Regions from separate parts of the Streptomyces sp. NPDC048643 genome, predicted to be linked through region 1. Evidence: riboswitches for the same ligand, from Rfam matches in the RefSeq annotation. Region 1 holds a riboswitch; each other region holds the start of a gene.
The links. A riboswitch is a leader RNA that binds a small molecule or an ion and turns the genes downstream of it on or off. The one in region 1 is predicted to bind cobalamin.
Positions count from the first base shown of each region.

Region 2: another riboswitch for cobalamin. It lies ahead of AB0C62_RS29450 (DUF4430 domain-containing protein); the one in region 1 lies ahead of AB0C62_RS04225 (ribonucleoside-diphosphate reductase subunit alpha).
Region 3: another riboswitch for cobalamin. It lies ahead of AB0C62_RS06910 (CbtB-domain containing protein); the one in region 1 lies ahead of AB0C62_RS04225 (ribonucleoside-diphosphate reductase subunit alpha).
Region 4: another riboswitch for cobalamin. It lies ahead of metE (5-methyltetrahydropteroyltriglutamate--homocysteine S-methyltransferase); the one in region 1 lies ahead of AB0C62_RS04225 (ribonucleoside-diphosphate reductase subunit alpha).

Region 1 covers NZ_JBEZHO010000003.1:97,074-104,102, reverse strand. The annotation lists gene mctP (monocarboxylate uptake permease MctP) at 1-1,540, shown strand, start outside; cobalamin riboswitch at 1,817-1,974, shown strand; gene AB0C62_RS04225 (ribonucleoside-diphosphate reductase subunit alpha) at 2,109-4,490, shown strand; gene AB0C62_RS04220 (ribonucleotide-diphosphate reductase subunit beta) at 4,490-5,509, shown strand; gene AB0C62_RS04215 (putative Ig domain-containing protein) at 5,979-7,029, shown strand, end outside.
Region 2 covers NZ_JBEZHO010000037.1:20,218-27,246, reverse strand. The annotation lists partial or broken gene AB0C62_RS29480 (ATP-binding protein) at 1-114, shown strand, start outside; gene AB0C62_RS29475 (hypothetical protein) at 343-966, opposite strand; partial or broken gene AB0C62_RS29470 (IS5 family transposase) at 992-1,515, opposite strand; gene AB0C62_RS29465 (UDP-glucose/GDP-mannose dehydrogenase family protein) at 1,696-2,988, opposite strand; gene lexA (transcriptional repressor LexA) at 3,266-3,940, shown strand; partial or broken gene AB0C62_RS29455 (Ku protein) at 3,974-4,747, opposite strand; cobalamin riboswitch at 4,947-5,082, shown strand; gene AB0C62_RS29450 (DUF4430 domain-containing protein) at 5,225-5,716, shown strand; gene AB0C62_RS29445 (cobalamin-binding protein) at 5,726-6,637, opposite strand; gene AB0C62_RS29440 (hypothetical protein) at 6,764-7,029, opposite strand, start outside.
Region 3 covers NZ_JBEZHO010000005.1:42,940-49,968, forward strand. The annotation lists gene AB0C62_RS06890 (iron ABC transporter permease) at 35-1,057, shown strand; gene AB0C62_RS06895 (ABC transporter ATP-binding protein) at 1,057-1,824, shown strand; gene AB0C62_RS06900 (ABC transporter substrate-binding protein) at 1,834-2,835, shown strand; gene AB0C62_RS06905 (enoyl-CoA hydratase/isomerase family protein) at 3,061-4,161, shown strand; cobalamin riboswitch at 4,270-4,416, shown strand; gene AB0C62_RS06910 (CbtB-domain containing protein) at 4,457-4,678, shown strand; gene AB0C62_RS06915 (CbtA family protein) at 4,700-5,458, shown strand; partial or broken gene AB0C62_RS06920 (DUF2083 domain-containing protein) at 5,564-5,928, shown strand; gene meaB (methylmalonyl Co-A mutase-associated GTPase MeaB) at 5,965-6,948, opposite strand; gene scpA (methylmalonyl-CoA mutase) at 6,945-7,029, opposite strand, start outside.
Region 4 covers NZ_JBEZHO010000063.1:35,735-42,763, forward strand. The annotation lists gene AB0C62_RS37565 (FBP domain-containing protein) at 1-446, opposite strand, end outside; gene AB0C62_RS37570 (TetR-like C-terminal domain-containing protein) at 518-1,087, shown strand; gene AB0C62_RS37575 (GDSL-type esterase/lipase family protein) at 1,187-2,371, shown strand; cobalamin riboswitch at 2,520-2,739, shown strand; gene metE (5-methyltetrahydropteroyltriglutamate--homocysteine S-methyltransferase) at 2,900-5,218, shown strand; gene AB0C62_RS37585 (oxidoreductase) at 5,426-6,286, shown strand; gene AB0C62_RS37590 (hypothetical protein) at 6,335-6,868, shown strand.

The DNA.
Region 1 (7,029 bases):
CTTCCTGGCCGCGCGCTGGCGCAAGGCCGACAACGAACACAGCCTCGACGAATGGGGCCTGGGCGGACGGTCGTTCGGCACCTGGGTCACCTGGTTCCTGCTCGGCGGCGACCTCTACACGGCGTACACCTTCGTCGCCGTCCCCGCGGCGATCTACGCGGCGGGCGCGGCCGGCTTCTTCGCCGTGCCCTACACGATCCTCGTGTACCCGCTGATCTTCACGTTCCTGCCCCGCCTGTGGTCGGTCTCCCACAAGCACGGCTATGTGACGACCTCGGACTTCGTGCGCGGCCGGTTCGGTTCCAAGAGCCTGTCGCTGGCCGTGGCCGTCACCGGCATCCTCGCGACCATGCCGTACATCGCGCTCCAACTGGTCGGCATCCAAGCCGTCCTCGACGTGATGGGCGTGGGCGGCGGGGAGAACACCAACTGGTTCGTCAAGGACCTGCCGCTCCTCATCGCCTTCGGCGTGCTGGCCGCGTACACCTACTCCTCGGGTCTGCGGGCCCCCGCGCTGATCGCGTTCGTGAAGGACACCCTGATCTACATCGTGATCGCGGTGGCCATCATCTACATCCCGATCAAGCTCGGCGGCTTCGACGAGATCTTCAAGGCGGCCGGCGAGAAGTACACGGCGGCCGGGGCCGGCGGGGTCGTCCCGCCCGCGGCCGGCCAGTGGACCTACGCCACGCTCGCGCTGGGTTCCGCGCTGGCGCTGTTCATGTATCCGCACTCCATCACCGCGACGCTGTCCAGCCGCAGCCGCGAGGTCATCCGCCGCAACACGACCATCCTGCCCCTCTACTCGCTGATGCTGGGCCTGCTCGCCCTGCTCGGGTTCATGGCCATCGCGGCCGGCGTGAAGGTGCAGAACGGCCAGCTCGCCATCCCCCAGCTCTTCGAGACCATGTTCCCGGACTGGTTCGCGGGCGTGGCCTTCGCCGCCATCGGCATCGGGGCCCTCGTCCCGGCGGCCATCATGTCGATCGCGGCCGCGAACCTCTTCACCCGCAACATCTACAAGGACTTCATCAAGCCGGACGCGACGCCGAAGGAGGAGACCCGGGTCTCCAAGATCGTCTCGCTGCTGGTGAAGGTGGGCGCGCTGGTCTTCGTCCTGACGATGGACAAGACCGTCGCGATCAACTTCCAGTTGCTGGGCGGCATCTGGATCCTGCAGACCTTCCCCGCGCTGGTCGGCGGCCTGTTCACCCGCTGGTTCCACCGCTGGGCGCTGCTGGGCGGCTGGGCGGTCGGCATGGTCTACGGGACGCTCGCCGCCTACGGGGTGGCCTCGCCGACCCAGAAGCACTTCGGCGGCAGCTCGAAGGAGATCCCCGGCATCGGGGAGATCGGCTACATCGGCCTCACGGCGTTCGTCATGAACGTGGTCGTCTCCGTCGTCCTCACCTTCGTGCTGCGGGCGTTCAAGGCGCCGGACGGCATCGACGAGACCTCGCCCGAGGACTACACGGTCGACGCGGGCGAGCCCGGAGTGAAGGCGGAGCTCCCGCCGGCCACGGCGGGCGCCGGCCACTAGGACACGCCCCGGGAACAGGGCGCGCGACGCACGGGCACGGGCCGCCGGAGAGGACATCCGGCGGCCCGTCGCCGTGTCCGCCCGGCGGACCCGACCGCGCCCGGACCAGCGAGCCGGGAGGGGCGCCGCCGGGCCGCGCGGGCGGCCGGGGCGACGGGCCGGACGGCGCGTCCGGAGCCCGGTGACCTCCGGCCGCTCACCTACGAGTTGACCTCTCGGCACGCTCCGTAGCGCTCTCCGGCACCGACACGACACAACATGTGGGGGTGCTCCCTGAGCCCGGCACAAGATGTATGCTCGTGCTCGCTGTCGTCGCAGGGGAATCCGGTGCGAATCCGGAACTGTCCCGCAACGGTGTACTTGTGCGTGTTCGTGTATTGGACGTGCCCGCACACGTCTCAGTCCGAGGACCTGCCGACAGCGCACCCCGGCCACCCGGCCCGGGTGCCGACGACGTCCGGGCCTCGCGGAATGGGCCGGTGGACGCGGTGCGCTGGCTGCCCAGAAGCGCTCCCGTGTGCCCCCGTGCTCCCCGACAGGCCCCGTGCCGAGCGAGGGAGAGCCCCACGTGACCATCGCGCCAGCAGATCCGGCTTCAGTGACCGCGCACCAGGCCCCGGTGGAGACCGACGGTCCCGGAGCCGCGCTGCTGCGGACCCTGACCGACCTCACCGCCGATCTCACCGACGCCGACCCCGGCCGGGTCGCCGCCGCGGCGCTGCGTGGCCGGTCCGCCCGCGCCGACGAGGCCGAGCTGCGCGAACTGGCCACGGAGGCGGCCGCCGGTCTCATCTCCGAGGACCCGGTCTACTCCCGGCTCGCCGCGCGGCTGCTCACCATCAGCATCGCCGCGGAGGCCGCCTCACAGGGCGTCACGACCTTCTCCGAGTCGGTCGCCGTCGGCCACCGTGAGGGCCTGGTCGCCGACCGCACCGCCGAGTTCGTCCGGCTGCACTCCGCCCGGCTCGACGCGATGATCGACACGGCGGGCGACGACCGCTTCGGCTACTTCGGTCTCCGTACGCTGCACAGCCGTTACCTGCTCCGCCACCCCATCACCCGCAAGGTCGTCGAGACGCCCCAGCACTTCATGCTGCGGGTCGCCTCCGGTCTCGCCGAGAACGACACGGCCCAGGCCGTCGACGAGGTCTCCGCGCTCTACGGGCTCATGAGCCGGCTCGACTACCTCCCGTCCTCCCCCACGCTCTTCAACTCCGGTACGCGGCACCCCCAGATGTCGTCCTGCTACCTCCTCGACTCCCCGCAGGACGAGCTGGACTCCATCTACGACCGCTACCACCAGGTGGCCCGGCTGTCGAAGCACGCCGGCGGCATCGGGCTGTCGTACTCCCGCATCCGGTCGCGCGGTTCGCTGATCCGCGGCACCAACGGGCACTCCAACGGCATCGTCCCGTTCCTCAAGACGCTCGACGCCTCGGTCGCCGCGGTGAACCAGGGCGGCCGGCGCAAGGGCGCGGCCGCGGTGTACCTGGAGACCTGGCACTCCGACATCGAGGAGTTCCTGGAGCTGCGCGACAACACCGGTGAGGACGCCCGGCGTACGCACAACCTGAACCTCGCCCACTGGATCCCGGACGAGTTCATGCGCCGGGTGAACGAGGACGGCGTCTGGTCGCTGTTCTCCCCCTCGGACGTGCCCGAGCTGGTCGACCTGTGGGGCGACGCGTTCGACGCCGCCTACCGCAAGGCCGAGGAGGCGGGCCTCGCCAAGAAGACCATCCCGGCCCGCGACCTGTACGGCCGCATGATGCGGACCCTCGCGCAGACCGGCAACGGCTGGATGACCTTCAAGGACGCCGCCAACCGCACCGCCAACCAGACGGCGGAGCCCGGCCACACCGTCCACTCCTCGAACCTGTGCACCGAGATCCTGGAGGTCACGGACGACGGGGAGACCGCGGTCTGCAACCTCGGCTCGATCAACCTCGGCGCGTTCGTCGTCGGTGACGACATCGACTGGGAGCGGCTCGACGGGACCGTCCGCACCGCGGTCACCTTCCTCGACCGGGTCGTGGACATCAACTTCTACCCGACCGAGCAGGCCGGGCGCTCCAACTCCCGCTGGCGTCCGGTCGGTCTGGGCGCGATGGGCCTGCAGGACGTCTTCTTCAAGATGCGGCTGCCCTTCGACTCGCCGCAGGCACGCGCCCTGTCCACCCGGATCGCCGAGCGCATCATGCTCGCCGCGTACGAGGCCTCCGCGGACCTCGCCGAGCGCAACGGCCCGCTCCCGGCCTGGGAGAAGACCCGTACCGCCCGTGGCGTGCTGCACCCCGACCACTTCGACGTCGAGCTGAACTGGCCGGAGCGCTGGGCCGCCCTGCGGCAGCGGATCGCCGAGGTCGGCATGCGCAACTCGCTGCTCCTCGCCATCGCCCCGACCGCCACCATCGCGTCCATCGCGGGGGTCTACGAGTGCATCGAGCCGCAGGTGTCGAACCTGTTCAAGCGCGAGACGCTCTCCGGCGAGTTCCTCCAGGTCAACTCCTACCTGGTGGCCGAGCTGAAGAAGCTCGGCGTGTGGGACGCGCAGACCCGTGAGGCGCTGCGCGAGTCCAGCGGCTCGGTGCAGGGCTTCACCTGGGTGCCGCAGGACGTGCGCGACCTGTACCGCACGGCGTGGGAGATCCCGCAGCGCGGCCTGATCGACATGGCCGCCGCGCGGACCCCGTTCCTGGACCAGGCGCAGTCCCTGAACCTGTTCCTGGAGACCCCGACCATCGGCAAGCTGTCCTCGATGTACTCGTACGCCTGGAAGTCGGGCCTGAAGACGACGTACTACCTGCGGTCCCGTCCCGCGACGCGCATCGCCCGCGCGGCCCAGGCCCAGGCGCAGCCCGAGAAGACCATCCCCGTCCAGCAGGTCGCCGACCCCGACGCCGTCGCCTGCTCCCTGGAAAACCCCGAGTCCTGCGAGGCCTGCCAGTAATGACCGACACCAACCGCGAGAAGAACCTGCTCGACCCGGGCTTCGAACTGACTCTCCGTCCCATGCGCTACCCGGACTTCTACGAGCGCTACCGGGACGCGATCAAGAACACCTGGACCGTCGAGGAGGTCGACCTCCACTCGGACGTCGCCGACCTCGCGAAGCTGACGCCGGGTGAGCAGCACATGATCGGCCGGCTGGTCGCGTTCTTCGCGACGGGCGACTCGATCGTGTCGAACAACCTCGTGCTGACGCTGTACAAGCACATCAACTCCCCCGAGGCGCGGCTCTACCTGAGCCGTCAGCTCTTCGAGGAGGCCGTGCACGTCCAGTTCTATCTGACGCTGCTGGACACGTATCTGCCCGACCCGGCGGACCGCGCGGCGGCCTTCGACGCGGTCGAGAACATCCCCTCCATCCGCGAGAAGGCGCAGTTCTGCTTCAAGTGGATGGACTCGGTCGAGAAGATGGACCGGCTGGAGACGCAGGCCGACCGCCGCCGCTTCCTGCTGAACCTGATCTGCTTCGCCGCGTGCATCGAGGGCCTCTTCTTCTACGGTGCCTTCGCGTACGTCTACTGGTTCCGCAGCCGCGGTCTGCTGCACGGCCTGGCGACCGGCACCAACTGGGTGTTCCGCGACGAGACGATGCACATGAGCTTCGCCTTCGAGGTCGTGGACACCGTCCGCAAGGAGGAGCCGGAGCTCTTCGACGACAAGCTCCAGGAGCAGGTCACCGACATGCTGCGCGAGGCCGTCGAGGCGGAGCTGCAGTTCGGCCGCGACCTGTGCGGTGAGGGCCTGCCGGGCATGAACACCGACTCGATGCGGCAGTACCTGGAGTGCGTCGCCGACCAGCGCCTCCAGCGGCTGGGCTTCGCGCCGGTGTACGGCTCCGAGAACCCGTTCTCCTTCATGGAGCTCCAGGGTGTCCAGGAGCTGACGAACTTCTTCGAGCGCCGTCCGTCGGCGTACCAGGTGGCGGTGGAGGGTTCGGTCGACCTCGACGAGGACTTCTGATCCCTGGACACCTCCCCAGGCGCCTGATCGACCGTCACTGACGAGGTCCTGAAGGCGAGTTCGTGATCGGTGAGAGCCGGGCCGCCCCGTGCGGTCCGGCTCTCGCCGTGTTCGCCCGCCTCCGTCATGTGCGGGCCCCGCTTTCGTCACGTGCTGCCCCCGGGCCGCCAATCCCCTTTCCAATCCCCGTCCATGGAGCGGCAAAGTTCCGCGGGCACGGGTGTTCGCAGGTCGTCGGGCCCGGCTACGTTCTGGCCGTCCCGCCATGTCGCCGAACAGTGGCACGACAGGACGACTGAATTGGCATGCCCATGACGTACAGCGGGTCGGCTCTCCATGCCCCGCGCTACGCGCGTCACCGGCCCGTCCCTTCAGAGCGCCGAGAACCCCCACTTCCGGCTGTGGCACCGCACGGGCCCCACCCGGGCCCACGCGGCAGCGGCCATGAACCGATGGAGGCGACACCCCCATGCGTTCCCAGCGCCCGATACCCTCCGGCAGACCCGTCCGGAGCCTGCGAAGACTCCTCACCACCGCCCTTCCGGCCCTCGCCCTCGGCCTCGCCGGGTTCGCGGCGGCCCCGCCCGCGGACGCGCAGCCCGCACCGGCCCCCCAGCTCTCCCGCACCACCCAGAACTCCCGTGCCCTGACCGACCCCGCCCGGCAGGCCGTCCACGCCACCGGGAAGGCCGGCCAGAAGGTCGCGACGAAGCACCTGTGCGCCGAGGCCGCCCGGCCCGGCACCATGTCCTGCTTCGCGCAGCGCAGGACCGACATCGCCCAGAAGCTCGCCGCCGCCGTCTCCCCGGACGCGGCCGCCGCGGTGTCCGGCCTGAGCCCGGCCAACCTGCACAGCGCCTACAACCTGCCCTCGACCGGCGGCTCCGGCCTGACCGTCGCCGTCGTCGACGCGTACAACGACCCCAACGCCGCCGCCGACCTGGCCACCTACCGCTCGCAGTTCGGCCTGTCCGCCTGCACGAAGGCCAACGGCTGCTTCAAGCAGGTGAGTCAGACCGGTTCGACCACCTCGCTGCCGACGAACGACAGTGGCTGGGCGGGTGAGGAGGCGCTCGACATCGACATGGTCAGCGCCGTCTGCCCGAACTGCGACATCGTCCTCGTCGAGGCCGATTCGGCGAACGACACCGACCTCGGCGCGGCGGAGAACGAGGCGGTCGCGCTCGGCGCGAAGTTCGTCTCCAACAGCTGGGGCGGCGACGAGTCCTCCTCGCAGACCGGCGAGGACACCTCGTACTTCAAGCACCCGGGCGTCGCGATCACCGTCTCCTCGGGCGACGAGGCCTACGGCGCCGAGTACCCGGCCACGTCCCAGTACGTGACCGCCGTCGGCGGGACCGCGCTGACCACCTCGTCGAGCTCCCGCGGCTGGAGCGAGTCGGTCTGGAAGACCAACAGCACCGAGGGCACCGGCTCCGGCTGCTCCGCCTACGACACCAAGCCGAGCTGGCAGACCGACACCGGCTGCTCGAAGCGCATGGAGTCCGACGTCTCCGCGG
Region 2 (7,029 bases), on a different contig from region 1:
TTCGCGGCTCTGCACGGCCATCGTCGACCGACTCACCTTCGGCGGGAACATCATCGAGGCCGGCACAGACTCTTCCGGCTCGCTCAAACCCGGGCCGAACAGACCGCAGGCTGACGATCACACCAAGCCCTTCCTCCTGTTCGCTTCTGCGCGCCGTTTCTCTACGCTTCTTCCGGTTTGCGGCGGGTAGCGTGAGGCATACGCGCAGATCGTGTGACAAATTGGATCAGTGGCAGGGTTTTCACGTCAGCCCTGGTCGCATGGGGCTGAACTGATCGTTTCAATATGAGCTGGTGGGACGCCTGGCGCCGGGATATGCCGTAGGTGGGCAGTCATGAATGGTCACCGGCCGGTGGATGATCGTCCCAGCGCGGTCTGCGCGTCGGCTGCCGCGAGCACAGTGTCAGCCAGTTCTTCGGCGGACTGTCCGCCACCCGCGTCGATGCGAGCCAGGCCCAGCCTGTCGACGGCCTCGATCATCAGTGCCTGGTAGCGCTCCGTGCGGGCCAGGAACTTGTCCATCAGGACCCGTTCATCGTCTGCGGCTGCTTCATAGGAGCCCGCAGCGTGAACGCGGGCGCGTACTAGGAAGTCGTCAGTGGTGAGCCATATGGCTGCCGCGTGCGGGACCTGTAGCCTGGCGACGCGGACGGGCCAGAGTGCCGACCCCTCCAGGACCAGGGCCGGACTGCCGTGGTCGCTGGCCGCACGGGCCGTGATCAGCTCTTCGATGCGGGGCCAGAGCCGATCGTAGTGGTCGAACACAGACGTGATCAGCTCGTCCACCGTAAGTGATCCGTAGTGCTCAGCGACGTGCGCCGGCACCTCCCACTCCGGGGTTCTCCAGGGCCGGCCTGGGTGCCGGGCCATCGCGTCAGTGCTCAGGTACTCGAACCCGATTTTTGCCGCCACCTCTTGGGCGACGGTCGACTTCCCGACGTTCGATGTCCCGCCGATCAGGACCACTCGTAGATCGCGCACACCGACGACCCTACTGATCCTTCTGGGACGGTGCCTGCAGTCGGCGGAGACAGATGATGCAGCAGGCCAGTTGCAGGAGACCGTGGTGGAGGTCGGCACGGCGTTCGTAACGGATTCGTAGGCGTTTGAAGTGGTGGAGCCAGGCGAAGGTGCGCTCGACAACCCACCGGGTCTTCCCCAGGCCGGAACCGTGCGTGACACCCCGCCTGGCGATGAGTGGCTTGATGCCGCGCTTCCACAGCAGGCGACGGTACTTGTCGAAGTCGTAGCCGCGATCGGCGAACATCCGCTTGGGCCGGTTCCGCGGGCGGACCCGCAGTCCGCCTATGCGAGGTAACGTGTCGAGCAGGGGCATCAACTGTGTGACGTCGTGACGGTTTCCGCCGGTCAGCGAGACCCGAGCGGTATCCCCTGGCGGTCCACGATCACGTGATGCTTGGATCCGGGCCGCCCACGATCGACCGGGGAAGGCCCGACGTGATCTCCCCCTTTGAGAGCCCGGATGTGGGAGCCGTCGACTGCGCAGTCGTCCATGCGCGCCAAGCACAAGGGCGCCGGCGTGCAGGAGATCGCGGCGCAGCTTCGCGCCTGGGACACCGCCTGACCTGCGTCTATCACGAGTCTGCGAGACCACCGCCGCCTCGCGTCCAGGCCGATGTGGCCGGGCCTCGCCCGTGGTGCGAGCGAGGCCCGGTCCTCCCTGAAACAGGAGCGCTAGGGCCGGCCCACCGACATGTAGGTGAAGCCGAACTCGCGCATCTGCTGCGGGTCGAGCAGATTGCGGCCGTCGAAGAGGACCGGCCGCCGCATCTGCTGGGCTGCCTGCGCCCAGTTGATGTCTTTCAGCTGAGTCCATTCGGTGACCACGACCGCGGCGTCCGCGCCCTCCAGTGCCTCGTCCGGCGTCGCATAGCGGGTCGTGGAGCTCCACGGCTCGGCGTCCGGGGTGCGGGCCAGCGGGTCCCAGCAGCGGACCCGGGCTCCTTCGGCGAGCAGCCGGGAAGCCAGGACGGTGGACGGCGCCTCGCGCATGTCGTCGGTGCCCGGCTTGAACGCCATCCCGAGCAGGGCGATCTCCCGCCCGGCGAGGTCGCCGAGGGTGTCCTTCAGCTTCTGGATCGCGCGGCGCTTTTGGATGTTGTTGACGTCGATGACCGCCGAGAGCAGCGGCGGGTGGAAGCCGGTGTTGCTGGCGAGCTGGCGCAGGGCCTCGGAGTCTTTCGGGAAGCAGCTGCCGCCCCACCCGATGCCCGGCCGCAGGAAGTGCCTGCCCAGGCGGTGATCGAGGCCGACCGCACCCAGGACCTCTTCCGCGTCGGCACCGGTGTTCTCACACAGAGTGGCGATCTCGTTGGCGAAGCTGATCTTCGTAGCGAGCAGGGCGTTCGAGGCGAGCTTCACCATCTCCGCCGACCGCACGTCCATCGTCACCACCGGAGCGACGATGCCGTCATGCAGGGCGGCGATGAACGCTGCCGCGTCCGGGTCGTCGGCACCGATGACGATGCGGTCCGGGTTCATGAAGTCCCCGACCGCGCGTCCCTCCGCGGTGAACTCCGGATTCGAGGCGTAGGCCGTGTTGGTCAGCCCCGCCTCGTCGAGGGCCGCCCGCGCGCGGGCTCCGGTCCCCACCGGAACCGTCGACTTCATCACGACCGCCCGCAACTGCGTCGACCCGGCCAGCGAACGGACAACCGACCACACCCGCGACAGGTCGGCATCCCCGGACGCGGACGGCGGGGTGTCCACGCACACGTACGCGACCTCGGCGCCATCGAGGGCCTCCGCGAGATCGAGCGTGAACGTCAGCCGCTCCTTGTTCCGGGCGATCATGTCGCCCAGACCCGGCTCGTAGATCGGCACCTCGCCGGCGTTCAGGACCCGCACCTTCTCCGGGTCGATGTCCCGTACGGCCACCCGGTGACCGAGCTCCGCGAGACAGGCACCCGTCACGAGCCCGATGTACCCCGCCCCGAAAACCGCGACCCGTCGCTCCCGGTCCGCCATGGTTGTGCCGTCCAATCTCGGCAGGCCCAAATCGACTCACTGCCAGGGAAGTTCCAGATGAACCCCGCGAAGGGGCAACCACCCTATCCCTCACCGGCCCACCCAACGGACGCCTGCAACACTCCACCGCAGCGGCCCCGCAACGGTTCTGCCAGGTGAGCTGTGGACGTCCCGCCCCTGGTGGCGGGCACGGACTTCCCGATTCACAGGCGTTCCATTTGCGGTAGATGGCGGGTTAAGGTCACGTTCCGAGAGGATCTTGACGGAGGTGCGGGGGATGGAGAACAGCACGCCAGGGCGCGCGGGCCGGCCCCCGGGCATACGGACGCTCGACAGCGGGCTGACGGACCGGCAGTCGGCCATCGTCCAGTACATCAACGAGTCCGTGGCCCGGCAGGGCTACCCACCGTCGATGCGCGAGATCGGCGCAGCCGTGAACCTCTCCTCAACGAGCTCCGTCGCCCACCAACTGATGGCCCTGGAGTCCAAGGGCGTCCTCTACCGCGATCCGCACCGGCCCCGCGCCTACCGGGTACGCCCTTCCTGGGCCCCCGAACTTGCCGAGCGCAGTGACACCGAGCCGGTCGAGGTGCCGCTCGTCGGACGCATCGCCGCCGGCGCCCCGCTCCTCGCCGAGGGGATGGTCGAGGACGTGTACACCATGCCCCGCCAGATCGTCGGCGACGGCGACCTCTTTGCCTTGACCGTGTCCGGGGACAGCATGATCGACGCGGCGATCTGCGGCGGCGACATCCTGACCGTCCGCCGCCAAGACAGCGCCGACCACGGCGACATCGTGGCCGGCCTCCTGGGGGAGGAGGCCACAGTCAAGGTCCTGCACCGGCAGGACGGCAAGGTCTGGCTCATGCCCCGAAACCCCGCCTACGAGCCGATCCCCGCCGACGACGTGAAGATCCTCGGCAAGGTCGTCGGCGTCCTGCGCGTCCTCTGACAACGCGAGCCGGGTCCAGGGCCCGGCCCGCGGTCAGGCGCTGCGCTTCTTGCGGGCCGAAGTCGTCTTGGCCGTCTTCTTCGCCGCGGTCTTCTTCGAGTTGGTGGTCTTCGCGGCGGTCTTCTTGGTCGGCGTCTTCTTCGCGGTCTTCTTGGCGGCCGTCTTCTTCTTCGGCATCTCGTGGACGGTGGCGTCCTCACCCCGCGAGGCCTTGGCCTTGTTCACCGACTCCTGGAGGGCGGCCATCAGGTCGACGACCTTGCCCGGCGCCTTCGGCTCCTCCACCGCGGGCGGCTCGCGGTGCTCCCGCTTCGCCTCGATGAGCGCCTCCACGGCCTCCGTGTACCGGTCGGTGAACTCTGCCCCCTCCAGGTCATTGCGGGTGAGCCGGTCGATGAGGTGCTCCGCCTCGGCGATCTCGTCCTTCGTGAGCTTCACGTCGTCCGGCTTCAGCTCGGCCGGGTCGCGGATTTCGTCCGCCCAGTGCATCGCGTGCAGCACGATCACGTTGTCCCGCACCCGCAGCAGACCCAGCCGCTCCCGGCCGGACCAGGCGTACTTCGCGATGGCCACCTTCGACGACCGCTCCAGGGCCTTGCGCAGCAGCGTGTAGGGCTTCGCCGCGACCTGGCCGTCGGGCTGGAGGTAGTAGCCGTCGCCGATCTGGATCGGGTCGATCGACTCCAGCGGGATGAAGGCCTCGATCTCGATCGCCTTCGCCGTCGGCAGCGGCATCTCCCGCAGCTCCTCGTCGAGGACCGGGATGATCTTTTCCTTCGTCAGCTGATAGCCCTTGCCGATCTCCGCGTTCGGGACTTCTCTGAACTAGCCGGTGGGCAGGGAAGTCGGGCAGGGGCGGGGCATCGTTGCGGCTCAGGGCGGGGCGGGGCGGGCGAACGAAGGGGCCTCCGGGAAAGCTGTGACTCACGGGCCAATGACCCCTAAAGTAATTGGAGTTCGCCATGGTGATGTTCGAGATGTCGACTCCTGCCTAGGCTGCGTTTGATTCGTGGGCCGAAGGCACGACAACTGCATACGCGCACGACTGGGGGAAGCCGGTGGAAATCCAGCGCTGACCTGCAACCGTGAGCGGCCCACCCGGGCCACGAGTCGGGATACCCGGCGTGCGCGCTGTCCCGCTTCTCCCTGTCATGGTCCGCAGCGTGAAGCCGAGAGCCTGGGTCCCGTCGGCCTGCACGCCTCTGCGTGTGAGCCGGGCGTGGTGTCCCGGGTGTCCCGGACGCGTCTCGCGTTGCGGGCCACCCGCACCTGAAAGGCACTCCATTGAGCAACACGACCGCACGCCGCGTTCTGATCGCCTCGGCCGCCATGGGCCTCGCCCTCGCCGCCGCGCCGTCCGTCGCCGAGGCCCACGAAAACGTCACGAAAACCAACCATGCTGTCAGGGTTGCCCTGACCGTCCAGGGCCCCGACGGTCTGCTCTTCAAGGGGAAGATCAGAACCAAGGGGCACACAGTGACCACGGCCACCGGTGGCACCCACACCTGCGACGGCACGAACGGCGCTGCCAACCCGAGCGCCGTACCCACTCCGACGGCCGCCCTCGACGATGCCGCCCGCAAGCGTCACTTCACCTGGGACGGCACCTGGTACGCCTCGTTCGACGACTACTCGGTCGACACCATCAAGAACGTCAACGGAGGGGCCTCCGCCTACTGGAACATCTCCGTCAACGGCGTACCCACGCCGGTCGGCGGCTGCCAGTTCAAGCTGAAAGCCGGTGACAAGGTCGCCTTCACCTGGACCGCGTTCTAGGAGACGCACCTAGAAGGGCCGTGCCTCCGCCCCGGTCACGGTGTCTCCCGCCCGCACTCCGTGGAGTACGTGGGCCAGCACTTCCGCTCCGCGGACCACGCGTGGGCCGGGGCGGTTGAAGTAGGCGGGGCCGTCCAAGACCCATACCTGTCCGGCCCGTACGGCCGGCAGCTCGGCCCATCCGGGCAGCGAGCTGAGCACGTCCCGTTCACGCAGGGTTCGTTCGGGCGGAAATCCGCAAGGCATCACGAGGACGACGTCCGGGCTCGCGGCCCGGACGTCATCCCATGTCATCGGCTTGGTGTGCTCACCGGGCGAGGCGAGCAGCGGATCGCCGCCGGCGTGGGTGATCTGCTCCGGAACCCAGTGGCCCGCGGGCCACAGGGGGTCGAGCCACTCGATCGCGACGACGCGCGGGCGTGGCCTGCCCGCCGTCAGCCGGGCCACCGCGGCGAGCCTGGCCCGCAGCTCGGCCGTGCTGCGCTCGGCCCGATCGCGTACGCCGAGGAGGTCGCCGACGGTGATCAGGCACTCCAGGACGTCGTCGAGTGTGCGGGGCTCCAGGCTGAGGACGCGGGTGTCGGCGTCGAGGAGGCGTACGGCGCCGCACACCTTCTCGTAGGAGACTGCGCACACGGCACACAGGTCCTGGGTGAGCACGACGTCCGGGCACAGGGCCGCGAGCGCTTCGGTGTCGAGGGTGTAGAGCGAGGATCCGGAGTGGGCGGACCCGCCCACGGCTTCGGAGATCTCGCGGCTGCTGAGGTCGTCGGGGGTGAACTCCGCCCCTGTCACGACGGGAATGGATGCCATCGCCTCTGGCGGCCAGTCGCATTCGTGGGTGCGGCCGACGAGAGCGTCCACCAGGCCGAGTTCGGCGACGATGTCGGTCGCGGCGGGGAGCAGGGAGACGATGCGCATGCGGCGACTGTAGGCGCTGCGGCGACGATCGACGCGTGCTGTGAACGGGAGGGTCCGCGACCCGTGACGGCCCGCGGCCGGAAGCATCCCCCAGGTGCTTCCGGCCGCGAACCCGGGCGCGGCCGGTCAGGCGCCCCAGCGCACGGCGATGGTGTCGCCGATGTTGATCACCTTCTGGCGGGTGGCCGCGGCGAAGCTGGAGCCATCGACGCTGACCTTCCAGGTGTTGGAACCGCTGTTGGCTTTGCCGTTGACCGTGGTGATCGTGCCGGTGCCCGAGGACGGCGTCACGCCCGTGACGCAACCCGACGGTGTGGCCGCGCTGATCGCCGCGTCGAGAACAGCGCCGAGGGTGGTCGTCGACCCGGTCGGGGTCAGAGCCACGGAGCAGA
Region 3 (7,029 bases), on a different contig from region 1:
CCGGACCCGGGACAGAGCCCCCGGCCGCCTGCCGCTGACGCCACTCCTCGGCTGCCTCGCGGTCGTGCTCCTGATCTCCCTCGTCTGCGGCGTCGCCCTGGGCGCGACCGGGATCGGGACGGCGGCCGTCCTGCGCCTCCTGTGGGCCGGTGCCACCGGCGGGACCGTGCACGCCTCGGACGCCGCCGCCTACACCATCGTCTCGGAGATCCGGCTCCCACGGGTCGTGCTCGGCGCGGTCGTCGGAGCCGGTCTCGCGACCGTCGGTGTCGCCGTTCAGGCCATGGTCCGCAACGCGCTCGCCGACCCCTTCGTCCTCGGCATCTCCTCCGGCGCGGCGGTGGGCGCCAACGCCGTCATCCTGCTGGGCGCGTTCGCCGGGCTGGGCGTGTGGGCGCTGTCCGTGTCGGCCTTCGCCTCCGCCCTCGCGGCCATGGTCCTCGTCTATGCGGTGGCACGGTCGCCGCACGGCCTCACCCCGCTGCGGCTGATCCTCACCGGGACCGCGCTGGCCTACGGCTTCGAGGCACTCACCACGCTCATGGTGTTCGGCGCCGCACGCGGCGAAGCGGCACGGTCGGCCATGATGTGGCTGCTGGGCAGCCTGGGCGGGGCGACCTGGGCCCAGATACCCGTCGCCGCGGTGACCGTGGCGGTCGGCTGGGCGTGGCTCAGGCTGCGGGCCGAGTCGCTCAACGCCCTCGCCATGGGAGACGAGACATCCGCCGCGCTCGGCGTCCGACCCGGCCGACTGCGCGGGGAGTTGTTCCTGGTCACGGCCGCGGTGACCGGCACCGTGGTCGCCGTCAGCGGCGCCGTCGGGTTCGTCGGGCTGATGGTGCCGCACGTCGTACGCATGCTGGTGGGCGCCGACCATCGGCGGGTGCTCGCCGTCGCACCCCTGGCCGGCGCGGTGCTGCTCGTGTGGGCCGACGTCCTCTCCCGTCTGCTGCTCGCCCCGGCGGAGCTGCCGGTCGGCGTGATCACCGCCGTGGTCGGCGTGCCCGCCTTCCTGCTGCTCATGCGGCGCGGCGGCTACGCGTTCGGGGGCCACTGATGCGACTCGACATCGAGGGAGTCTCGGCCGACGCGGGTACGGTGCGGCTCCTCGACGACATCCGGCTCGCCGCGGACAGCGGGACGTTCGTCGGTCTCGTCGGCCCCAACGGCAGTGGAAAATCAACCCTGTTGCGGTGCGTCTACCGCGCGCTGCGGCCCGCCGGGGGAGTGATCCGGCTGAACGGCGAGGACCTGCACGCCATGGACGCGCGGGCAGCCGCGCGACTGCTGGCCGCGCTCCCGCAGGAGTCCTCCGCCGAGTTCGACTTCACGGTCGCCGAAGTCGTCGGGATGGGCCGGCTCCCGCACCGGCGCCGGACGGCCGCCGACGATCGGGCGATCTGCGCCGGAGCCATGGACCGCACGGGCGTCGCCCATCTCGCCGACCGCGGGTTCCTGGCCCTGTCCGGCGGTGAGAAGCAGCGCGTTCTCATCGCCCGCGCACTCGCCCAGCGGCCCCAGGTCCTCGTCCTCGACGAACCCACCAACCACCTGGACATCGCCCACCAGTTGGATGTCCTCGCACTGGTCCGTGACAGCGGCCCGACCGTGCTGGCCGCGCTCCACGACCTGAACCTCGCCGCCGCGCACTGCGACGTCCTGTACGTGATCGCGGACGGCCGGATCGTCGCGTCGGGGCCGCCGCTCGAAGTGCTCCGGCCCAAGCTGCTGGCCGAGGTGTTCGGCGTCCGGGCCCACCCCGTACGGCATCCGGTCACCGGCGCCGTCCAGCTTCTCTTCGACCTCCTTCCGACCACCTCCTGAGGAACACCCGTGCGCCGAAAGCTCATTGCCACCCTCTGTCTCGCCGCCACCGTCACGACCTCCGGCTGCGGCGCGAACGTCGAGACGTCCGACGACGCCGGGTCCTCGGCCGTCACCCTCACCAACTGCGGCCGCGAGGTCACCTATGACCGCGATCCGCGTCGCGTGGTCACCAACGACGTCGGCATCACCGAGATCATGTTCGCGCTCGGCCTGGAGGACCGCATGGCCGGGTTCGCCATGCCCGACGACAAGGGCGACCTGACCGGCGTGCCCTGGAAGGAGGGCTACGAGAAGGTGAAGTGGCTCTCCAAGGACCAACTCACCAAGGAGAACGTCCTCGCCGCCCGCGCCGACCTCGTCTTCGCCGGCTGGAACTACGGCTTCCGCGAGGACGACGGCTTCACCCCCGGCGCCCTGAAGAAGCTCGGCATCCCCTCCTACGTCCTCACCGAGTCCTGCCACAACGGCCGTTCGGGATCCGCCCGCGGCATCATGCCGCCCCTCGACGCGCTCTACGCCGACCTCACCAACCTCGGGAAGCTGTTCGGCGTCGAGGACCGGGCCGCCGCGCTGGTCGCCGGTTTCAAGAAGCGGATCGCCGAGGTGCGGGCGCAGGCACCCAAGGGCGCGGACCGGCCGAAGGTCTTCCTGTACGACAGCGGCCAGGACACCCCCTTCACCGCCGGCCGCTACGCCGCGCCGGAACAGATCATCAGCGAGGCCGGCGGTGTCAACGTCATGCACGACGTCCAGGACTCCTGGACCACCGTCGGCTGGGAGACCGTCGTCGAGCGGGATCCCGACGTGATCGTGATCTGCGACTACGGGGACACGAGCGCCGAGCAGAAGAGGAAGTTCCTGCTGAACCACCCGCCGTTGCGCGGAGTCTCGGCCGTGAAGAACCGGCGCGTCTTCGTCCTCGACTACGTCGACCTCGTAGAGAGCCCCCGCAATCCGTCGGCCGTCGCCCGGCTGGGCGCTTACCTGCGCACGGCCGAGAAGCGCTGAACAACCGGGGTCCGACCCTCGCCTGCCGGGCGTCGGTCGTCCGCGTGAGCGATCCGGGGTACCCGGACGCCGACAGCGCCCCGCACTCGCTCGAAGGAACCGGCTCCCCCGGCCGGCACGGGCGCTGAGAAGATCGTCACCGAGCTGCGCTTTCCACCCGGCCCCGGAAGGAACGAACGAGATCATGCACGACATCGTGGCCAACGGCCCGACGGAGGTTATCGGATGAACGGCACCGAGGAACTCGCCGCCGAACCCTCCGTCCTGGTGCGGACCGAGGGACGGGCCGCCCACATCATCCTCAACCGGCCCCGCGCCCTGAACGCCCTGAACCACGAGATGGTGCACCTCGTCGACCGGGCCCTGACCGCATGGGAGCACGATCCGGCCGTAGAGACCGTCGTCATCACAGGCGCCGGAGACCGGGGCCTGTGCGCGGGCGGGGACATCCGCGTCGTCCACGACGACGCCCGCGACGGGGACGGCACCGCCTCCGCCGCGTTCTGGCGTGACGAGTACCACCTCAACGCCCGTATCGCCCGCTACCCCAAGCCGTACGTGGCCGTCATGGACGGCATCGTCATGGGCGGCGGCGTCGGCATCTCCGCGCACGGCAGCGTCCGGATCGTCACCGAGCGCTCGCGGATCGCCATGCCGGAGACGGGCATCGGCTTCGTGCCCGACGTCGGGGGCACCCACCTGCTCGTCCACGCCCCGGGCGAACTGGGCACCCATCTCGCCCTGACCGGAACCTCGGTCACCGCCGGCGACGCCCTGCTGTGCGGGCTCGCCGACCACTTCGTCCCGTCCGCCGCCCTCCCCGCGTTCCTCGCCCAACTGACGGACCGGCCCGTGCGGGAGGCACTGGCCCGGTACACCCAGCCGCCGCCGCACGCGCCGCTGACGGACTGCCGGGCGTGGATCGACACCTGCTACGCGGCCGACACCGTGGAGGAGATCCTCCGGCGGCTGGACGCCTTCGGGGATCCCGCCGCCAAGGAGGCGGCGGAGACCCTGCTCAGCCGATCGCCCACCGCGCTGAAGGTCACCCTGGCCTCTCTCCGCCGGGCCCGTCGGGCGGGTCCGCTGGAAAGCGTCCTGAACCAGGAGTACCGCGTCTCCTGCGCGTTCCTGGCCGCTCCCGACCTGGTGGAGGGCGTCCGGGCGCAGATCATCGACAAGGACCGCGACCCGCACTGGACCCCGGCCATGCTCGCCGAGGTGACCGACGCGGACGTCGAGCGCTTCTTCGCTCCGCTCGGCGAGCGCGAACTCGGGCTCGTGGTCCCGGGCATCGTCACGCAGGCGGGCGGAGCGGGAGCGTGACGCTCCCCGTCGACCCCCGGGGCCGGGCGCGCCGTTGACGCACCGCCCCCGCGGACCGGCCACCTGGTGCGAGAGGAAGATCACGCCAGGTGGCGCGGTCTTGGCCATGTACTCGCCACGCGGTACGGTCGGTCCGATATCGATGACGTCAGGACGGAAGCCGGTGGGAAATCCGGCACGGTCGCGCCACTGTGAACGAGACGCTCCAGCACGCTGGACACCTCGCAAGTCAGACCCGTAGACGTCATCCAGTGCACCACCGAGATGGGACGCGAACTCCCGAGGAGGTCCTGCCATGGCGCAGACCGTCGCTCCGCCGACAGCCACCACCGCCGTAGTACCCGCCAAGCTGCCGCTGAAGGCGATTGCTCCCTGGGCGGTCTTCTTCGGCATCCTGATGCTGGTCCTGCTCTACTTCGTCGGCGCCGAACAGGGCGCCACCGCCGTCGTCTCGGGCGAGAACGTCCACGAGTGGGTTCACGACGCCCGCCACCTGCTCGGCTTCCCCTGCCACTGACGCGAGGGACAGAGCACACTCATGAACTCCGCAACGGTAAGAAACCTCCTCGTCCGCGGCATGCTCGCCGGCCTCGCGGCCGGCGTGCTCGCGCTGGTGGTCGCCTACTTCCTCGGTGAACCGAGCGTCGACAGCGCCATCGGCTTCGAGGAGGCGCACGCCCCCGCCCACGAGCACGAGGTCGAACTCGTCTCCCGCAGCCTGCAGTCCACCGCGGGCCTGGCCACCGGTGTCCTGCTCTACGGCATCGCCTTCGGCGGCATCGCCGCGCTCGCCTACTGCTTCGCCCTCGGCCGCGTGGGCCGGTTCGGAGCGCGCGCGACCGCTCTCCTGCTGTCGGGCAGCGCACTGCTCGCCGTCTACGTCGTGCCGTTCCTGAAGTACCCGGCCAACCCGCCGTCGGTCGGCGACCCCGACACCATCGGCAAGCGGACGACCCTGTACTTCCTGATGATGGTCCTCAGCGTGCTGTTGGCCGTCGCCGCCACCCTCCTCGGCAAGCGGCTCGCCCCGAGGACCGGCACCTGGTACGCGACCGTCGTCGCGGTGGCCGCCTTCGCCGTCGTGATCGGCCTGGCCTACGAGTTCCTGCCCGTGATCAACGAGGTGCCCAAGGACTTCCCGGCCACCCTGCTGTGGCGGTTCCGGCTCTCGGCCCTGGCCATCCAGGCAGCACTGTGGGGCGGATTCGGCCTGGTCTTCGGTGAGTTGGCCGAACGCCTGCTGAACCCGAAGCCCGCAGCCGTCGGTTCCGGGCGGTCGGTCCCGGCCGCCGGCTGAGACCCCGGCAACGCCAAGGGCCCCCGGCACCGTCCGGGGGCCCTTCGCGTTCCTGGGGAGGCACCGGCCTACGAAGCCCGCTCCCCGCCGTACCTGTGGAACCCCGGCGGAACCTGCCCGCTGTGCAACGTCCACGAGGCGTTCGCCGTACCCGGCCGCATCCACGTGCAGACCGCGGAAATGCCGGATGGACAGCGCTACTTGTGGACCGCGCGGGCCATCACCCGGCACCGCGGCGGATGGGGCGAACCCGGCAAGACCTTCGCGGTCGGACTCGGCTGCGAGATCCGGCACGCCCACCGCCCCGTCTACTCCGACGGCCTCGACCTCGCCAACGCCGCCGCGGCCACCCGCATCGGCATGGGCTGCCGCGTCTGCGAACGCCTCGACTGCCCCCAGCGGGCCGCTCCACCGCTCGGCAGCCCCTGCGGATCGACCAGAACGCCAGCACCTTCGTCCCGTACCCGGTGGCCGACCGAACCGGCCGCCGCGCCGGGGGTCAGGCCCTAGTCGTCCTCGCCGCTGAAGGTCTTCAGGATCCGTTCGGCGGCCAGTGTCGCCGTCAACGACCCCTCGCGGACCTGCCGTTCGAGGTCGGGGGCCAGCGCGCGGACCTCCGGGTCGGCGTGCAGCCGGCCGAGGAGCTCGTCGCGGACCATCGTCCAGGTCCAGTCGACCTGCTGGTCACGGCGCTTGTCGGCGAGCCGGCCGGAGGAGTCGAGCAGGGTGCGGTGCTGTTCCAGCCGGGCCCAGACGGTGTCCAGACCCGCACCCTCGCGGGCGCTGCAACTGAGCACGGGCGGCGTCCAGGCCGCGTCCCTGCCGTGCATCAGCCGCAGCGCACCGGCCAGTTCACGGGCCGCGGTCTGGGCGTCGCGGGTGTGCGGTCCGTCCGCCTTGTTGACCGCGATCACGTCGGCCAGCTCCAGGACCCCCTTCTTGATGCCCTGCAACTGGTCCCCGGTGCGGGCCAGCGTCAGCAGCAGGAACGAGTCGACCATGTTCGCGACGGCGGTCTCCGACTGGCCGACCCCGACCGTCTCCACGAGCACGATGTCGTAGCCCGCCGCCTCCATCACCACGATCGACTCCCGGGTCGCCTTGGCGACCCCGCCGAGCGTGCCCGCCGTGGGGGAGGGACGGATGAACGCGTCCGGGTCCACGGCCAGCCGCTCCATCCGCGTCTTGTCGCCGAGGATCGAGCCGCCGGTCCGGCTGGAGGAGGGGTCGACGGCGAGCACCGCGACCCGGTGGCCGAGCGAGGTCAGCATCGTGCCGAACGCGTCGATGAACGTCGACTTGCCGACACCCGGAACCCCGCTGATCCCGATCCGCCGCGCCGTACCGCTGTGCGGGAGCAGCTCGGTCAGCAACTCCTGCGCCAGTGCCCGGTGCTGGGGGCGGGTGGACTCCACGAGGGTGATGGCGCGGGCGACCAGTGCCCGCCTCCCCTCCAGGACGCCCTTGACGTAGGTGTCGAGCGCGATCACAGCTCGTGCCCGAGGTCCGTCCCGAGCCGCCGGACGAGGTCGTAGGCCGCGTCCGGGATCACCGTGCCGGGCGGGAACACC
Region 4 (7,029 bases), on a different contig from region 1:
CGCTGGATCTTCTCCTCCAGGGTCAGCGACTCGTGCATGCGTCCGCCGGCCCCCGCGTCGCGCTTCCCGCGCACATAGAGCGAGCAGGCGAGGTCGCTGCATATGTAGGCGCCGACCGAGTTGCCCTGCTGCCCCGGCTTGCCCGCCTTGGCCGCGACCATCAAGGACACGCCTCCCGTGTGGGTGGTCACACACATCGAGCACATGCTGCGACGCATGTGCCCGGAGGCCTGGGCGGGGCAGCGCAGGGCCAGCGCCCGAAGGCCTCCGTCCAACTCGGCCACCATGTAAGCGCGTTCGGGTGACTGGGGATCGCGCCAGCCGAGGTAGTCGAGGTCGTCCCAGGGCCGGTCGGTCAGGTCGCGGGGGACGGAGAGGCGCTTCGCCTCGCCCTTCGTGCAGTTCACGAACGCGGCACGGATCTCTTGCTCGGTCAACGGCTTCATGACACACACGCTAATTTGCCTAAACCTATTAGGCAAATACATAATCAGTTCTGCCAGAAGAGAGGATCGGTATGGTTCGCGCAGGACTGACCACGGAGCGTCTGACACGGGCGGGTGCCGAGCTGGCCGACGAGGTCGGCTTCGACCAGGTGACCGTCTCGGCGCTGGCCCGGCAGTTCGACGTCAAGGTCGCGAGTCTCTACTCGCATGTGAAGAGCTCGCACGACCTCAAGACGCGGATCGCCCTACTCGCCCTCGACGAACTCGCCGACCGGGGAGCTGCCGCCCTGGCCGGACGGGCCGGCAAGGACGCCCTGACCGCCTTCGCGAACGTCTACCGCGACTACGCGCGCGAACACCCCGGCCGCTATGCCGCGGCGCAGCTCCGGCTCGACCCGCAGACGGCCGCCGCCAGCGCGGGGGTCCGGCACGCGCAGATGACCCGGGCGATCCTGCGGGGCTACGACCTGGTGGAACCCGACCAGACCCATGCGGTCCGCATGCTGGGCAGCGTGTTCCACGGCTACGTCAGTCTGGAGATGTCCGGCGGGTTCAGTCACAGCGCCCCGGACTCGCAGGAGAGCTGGTCACGCGTTCTGGACGCCCTGGACTCCCTGCTCCGCAACTGGCCCGCGCCCTGACCGACGCCGCAGGACCGGCGGGGCCGGCAACCGGCAGCACCGTCGATGTTCCGCGGCGTCCGCACCGTACGACTTCCCCGAACGACAGGCGAGATCATCATGCACAGCGAGCACGACCGGATCACCACACCCGTCACCGCCGACCTGGTGCGGGGTGCCGTCGAGCTGGAGCGCACCGCCCTCGGTGTGCTGCCCCACCGGCTGCCCGCGTGGGCGCGCGCCCAGTGCGCCGACGGTCAGCTGGCCATGGCGGAGGCCCAGCCCTCGGGCGTACGGCTGGTCTTCAGCACCCGCGCCACGAGCGTCGAGCTGGACACCGTCCCAACCAAGCGGGTCTACGTGGGCGCCCCGCCGCGGCCCGACGGGCTGTACGACCTCGTGGTCGACGGGCACCTTCTGGGTCAGGCGGCCGCTCCCGGCGGCAACACCCTCACCCTCGACATGACCACGGGATCGGCGACGACCACGCCCGGTCCGGTCGGCACCGTCCGTTTCACGGACCTGCCCGAGGGTCCGAAGGACGTCGAGATCTGGCTGCCGCACAACGAGAGCGCCGAACTCGTGGCTCTGCGCACCGACGCCCCCGTGGAGCCCACGCCGGACCGGGGGCGCGCGGTGTGGCTGCACCACGGCAGTTCGATCAGCCAGGGCTCCGACGCGGCGAGCCCCAGCACGACCTGGCCCGCGCTGGCCGCCTCGCTGGCCGGGGTGGACCTGATCAATCTGGGGCTGGCCGGCAGCGCCCTGCTGGACCCGTTCACCGCCCGCACCCTGCGCGACACGCCCGCCGACCTGATCAGCGTCAAGCTGGGCATCAACATCGTCAACACCGACCTGATGCGGCTGCGGGCCTTCACTCCCGCCGTGCACGGCTTCCTGGACACCGTCCGCGAGGGCAACCCCACCACGCCGCTGCTGGTCGTCTCCCCCATCCTGTGCCCGATCCACGAGGACACCCCCGGCCCGAGCCTGCCGGACCTCACGGCGCTCGGCAGCGGTCGTCTGCGGTTCCGCGCCGCCGGCGACCCGGCCGAGCGCGCGAGCGGGAAGCTGACGCTCGCGATCATCCGTGCCGAACTCGCCGGGATCGTGGAACAGCGGGCCGCCGAGGACCCGAACCTGTACTACCTCGACGGCCGGGAGCTGTACGGGGAGGCGGACGCCGTCGAGCTGCCGCTGCCCGACGCGCTCCACCCCGACGCCGCCACCCACCGTCGTATCGGCGAACGGTTCGCGAAGCTCGCCTTCGACGGCACCCGTGGCTTCCCCGCCCCTTCCGCCTGAAGATCGAGGCCCGGGGCGGGGCCGAGCGCGTCACACGAGCCGTCTGCCGCCCCCCGTATGCCGGTTGACGTGCGCCGATCCTCTCCTGGACGTCTCGAACGACCGTCCGGGAGGTGGGCGTTCTCCCCAGCAGGGCGCTCGTCCGCATAGGCTGACCTCCGTAGCTGGTTCGCCCCGTCCGCCAGACGGGATGCGTCGTAAGAGGGAACCCGGTGGGAATCCGGGACTGCCCCGCAGCGGTGAGCGGGAACGACCGCCGTCATACGCACTGGGCCCGGTGGGGTCTGGGAAGCGACGGCCAGTAGGTGACCTCCGTCCGGAGGGCGTGCCCGCGAGTCCGAAGACCTGCCCGCTGCCCGTGCGCGACCCATCGCGCGCGGACATCCCGGTGACCTCGTGGGCGGGTTGGCGTACATACCTGGCGGACCTTCGCGCTCCGGCGCGCCACGTACTCCCGCCCGGTGCGTCACCCTTCGCGCTCGCGTGTCCCATCGGGATCCAAGGAGACATCTCGCGAAGGAGATTTCCGTGACAGCCAAGACCGCAGCCGCGGCAGCACGGGCCACCGTGTACGGCTACCCCCGCCAGGGTCCGAACCGCGAACTGAAGAAGGCGATCGAGGGCTACTGGAAGGGCCGCGTCAGCGCGGACGCCCTCCGCGCCACCGCCGCCGAACTGCGCAGCTCCACCTGGCGGCAGCTGGCCGAGGCCGGCATCGACGAAGTGCCGACCGGCGATTTCTCGTACTACGACCATGTGCTGGACACCAGCGTCATGGTCGGCGCCGTCCCCGAGCGCCACCGGGACGCCGTCGCCGCCGACGCCCTCGACGGCTTCTTCGCCATGGCCCGCGGTACCCAGGACGTGGCGCCGCTGGAGATGACCAAGTGGTTCGACACGAACTACCACTATCTCGTCCCCGAGTTGGGCCCCGACACCGCCTTCACCGCCGACTCGTCCAAGCAGGTCGCCGAGCTCAAGGAGGCCTTGGCGCTCGGACTGTCGGCCCGTCCGGTCCTGGTCGGCCCCGTCACCTATCTCCTCCTCGCCAAGCCCGCCCCCGGTGTACCGGCGGACTTCGACCCGCTGACCCTCCTCGACCGGCTGCTGCCGGTCTACACCGAGGTGCTCGCCGACCTGCGCGCGGCCGGTGCCCAGTGGGTCCAGCTCGACGAACCCGCTCTCGTCCAGGACCGCACGAACGCCGAACTGAACGCCGCCGAGCGCGCCTACCGCGTTCTCGGCACGCTCACCGACCGTCCGAAGCTGCTCGTCGCGTCGTACTTCGACCGACTCGGGGAGGCTCTGCCCGTTCTCGCCAAGGCCCCGGTCGACGGACTCGCGCTCGACTTCACCGACGCGGCCGCCGCCAATCTGGACGCGCTCGCGGCCGTCGGCGGTCTGCCGGGCAAGCGGCTCGTCGCCGGCGTCGTCAACGGCCGCAACATCTGGGTCAACGACCTGGAGAAGTCCCTCGCCACGCTGGGCACCCTGCTGGGTCTGGCCGGGCAGGTCGACGTGGCCGCGTCCTGCTCGCTGCTGCACGTGCCCTTGGACGCCGCCGTCGAGCGCGACATCGAACCGCAGGTCCTGCGCTGGCTCGCCTTCGCCCGCCAGAAGACCGCCGAGATCGTCACGCTCGCCCGGGGGCTGTCGCACGGCACGGACACCATCACCACCGAACTCGCCGCCAACCGGGCCGATCTCGCCGCCCGCGCGGGCTCGGCGCTCACCCACGACCCGGCCGTGCGCGCCCGCGCCGCCGCCGTCACCGACGGCGACGCCCGCCGCTCGCAGCCCTACGCCGAGCGGACCGCCGCCCAACGCGCCCACCTCGGCCTGCCACTGCTGCCGACCACCACGATCGGCTCCTTCCCGCAGACCGCCGAACTGCGCGCGGCGCGCGCAGACCTGCGCACCGGACGCACCGACACCGCCGGGTACGAGGAGCGCATCAGGACGGAGATCGGCGAGGTCATCGCCTTCCAGGAGAAGACCGGCCTGGACGTCCTCGTGCACGGCGAACCCGAACGCAACGACATGGTCCAGTACTTCGCCGAGCAGCTCACCGGCTATGTCGCCACGCAGCACGGCTGGGTCCAGTCGTACGGCACGCGGTACGTGCGTCCGCCGGTCCTGGCCGGTGACATCTCCCGCCCGGAGCCGATGACGGTGCGCTGGACGACGTACGCGCAGTCCCTCACCGACCGGCCCGTCAAGGGCATGCTCACCGGGCCGGTCACCATGCTCGCCTGGTCCTTCGTCCGTGACGACCAGCCGCTCGGCGACACCGCCCGGCAGGTCGCTCTGGCCCTGCGCGACGAGGTGAACGACCTGGAGGCGGCCGGGACTTCGGTGATCCAGGTCGACGAGCCCGCGCTGCGCGAGACCCTGCCGCTGCGCGCGACGGACCGCCCCGCCTACCTGGACTGGGCGACCGAGGCCTTCCGCCTCACCACGGCGGGTGTCCGGGCGGACACCCAGATCCACACCCACATGTGCTACGCCGAGTTCGGGGACATCGTCCAGGCGATCGACGACCTCGACGCCGACGTGATCAGCCTGGAGGCCGCGCGGTCCCACATGCAGGTGGCCGGCGAACTCGCCGAGCACGGCTATCCGCGCGAGGCGGGTCCGGGCGTCTACGACATCCACTCACCGCGCGTGCCGAGCGCGGACGAGGCGTCCGCCCTGCTGCGCAAGGGACTTGAGGCCATCCCGGCCGAGCGGTTGTGGGTCAACCCCGACTGCGGGCTGAAGACCCGCGGCTGGCCCGAGACCCGCGCGTCCCTGGAGAACCTGGTCAGCGCGGCCCGCACGGTCCGCGCGGAGCTGTCCGGGTCCTGACCTCCACGTGGAACGCCGGCCGAGGGACGCCCTCCGGCGCCTCTCGGCCGGCGCCCGCATCCGCACCGTGCGCTCCGCGTTCCGCCCGGATCGGGGATCCATGGCCCGAGAGCATCACAACCGGCGCGCCACGGAGCCCCGTTCGCCGGTCTCGTGGATTCCCCGTCTCAAGATCTCACCTGGGACCGGCGTACTAGGGTGATGATCGTGACGACGGAACGATGGGCATTGGGCGGCGACCTGAACGTCGCGCGAATCGGCTACGGAACGATGAAGCTGACCGGCTGGCCGCGGGGCGACCGGCCGGACCGGGAGACCGCGCTCGGCGTGCTGCGCCGCGCCGTGGAGCGGGGGGTGAACCACCTCGACACCTCGCACTACTACGCGCGGGACGGGGTGGCCGCCAACGAGTTGATCCGGGAGGCGCTGCACCCGTACCCGGACGACCTGGTGATCGTGACCAAGGTGGGCGCGCTGGTCGAGGGGTCCGACATCGCGCTGCCCGACGACCGGAAGACCGGCCTCACCCCTGACAACCTGCGGCGTGGTGTCGAGGCCAACCTCCGCTCGCTGGGCCTGGACCGGCTGGACGTGGTGAACCTGCGGCTGGGCGACGTCGACGGGGCCTCCCTGGCCGAGCCTCTGGAGGCCCTGCTCGCGTTGCGCGACGAGGGCCTGATCCGGCACCTCGGGATCTCCAACGTCACGCTGGAGGAGTTCGAGGCGGCGCGCACGATCGCTCCGATCGCCTGTGTCCAGAACCTCTACAACCTGTCCCGGCGGGACGACGACGCTCTCGTCGACGCGTGCGCGGCGGCCGGTGTCGCGTACGTGCCCTTCTTCCCGGTGGGCGGCTTCCAGCCCGTCACCGCCGAGCGGCTGGACGCCGTCGCCGCCCGTCACGGCGCGACCGTCCCGCAGGTCGCCCTCGCCTGGCTGCTCGCCCGGTCACCGAACATCCTCCTCATCCCCGGCACTGGCTCGCCGGCGCACCTGGACGAGAACATCGACGCGGGCACGCTGAAGCTGACCGCCGAGGACCTCGCGGACCTGGAGGTCGGCCGATGAGCGGCGCAGACGACCCTGGAAGAGACGGCGGCGCCGAACCCGGAGGACGTGCCGGACGCGGGCAGCGGAGGCGTGCGGCGCCGGCCGGTGTACGCGGGCGTCGTGGTTGTCGTCCTCGCTCTGCCGGCGGGTGGGATCGTCTGGCTGTTCCAGGACGAGCTGTTCAGCCCGTTCGGGGACGCACGGGCCTGTGAGGGCAGCACGGCCGAACTGCCGAAGGTGATCTCGGCCGGCGGTGTCCCGCTTCCCGCCGACGCCTCGGACGTCCACTACGCCACCCTCGAGGGCACCGCCCAGGTCTCCTTCCTGAGCGACCGGATGCCGGACTACCTGCACCGCGCGGGACTGCTGCCGCAGGACGCGAAGCCGTTCGACGAGCAGTACGGCAGCGCGTACGCGCTCGCGACGGACGAGGGCGAACTCCCCGAGGGTCTGTGCGGCCCGGCCCTCAAGGGGCCCGTCTGGAGCTACATCAGCAGGGGCCCGGGGTCGGGAGTGAACGTCCTCGTCGAGCGGTCCCCCGTCGCCTCCGACCGGTTCCGCTCACCGGCCCGGGCCGTGGGCACGTTCGACATTCCCTGAGTCGGTCTCCGGGCCGGCCTTCCTTCGCTCGAGGAGGGGCCGGCGCGGTCGGCCGAACGGCTTCGTCCGGGGGCCCGGCGGGGGTAGGGTCCGCGAACTGATCCACTTCTGTGGCCGATTCGGACCAATCCGCGACTGCTTCGGCTACGGATGACTCAGGA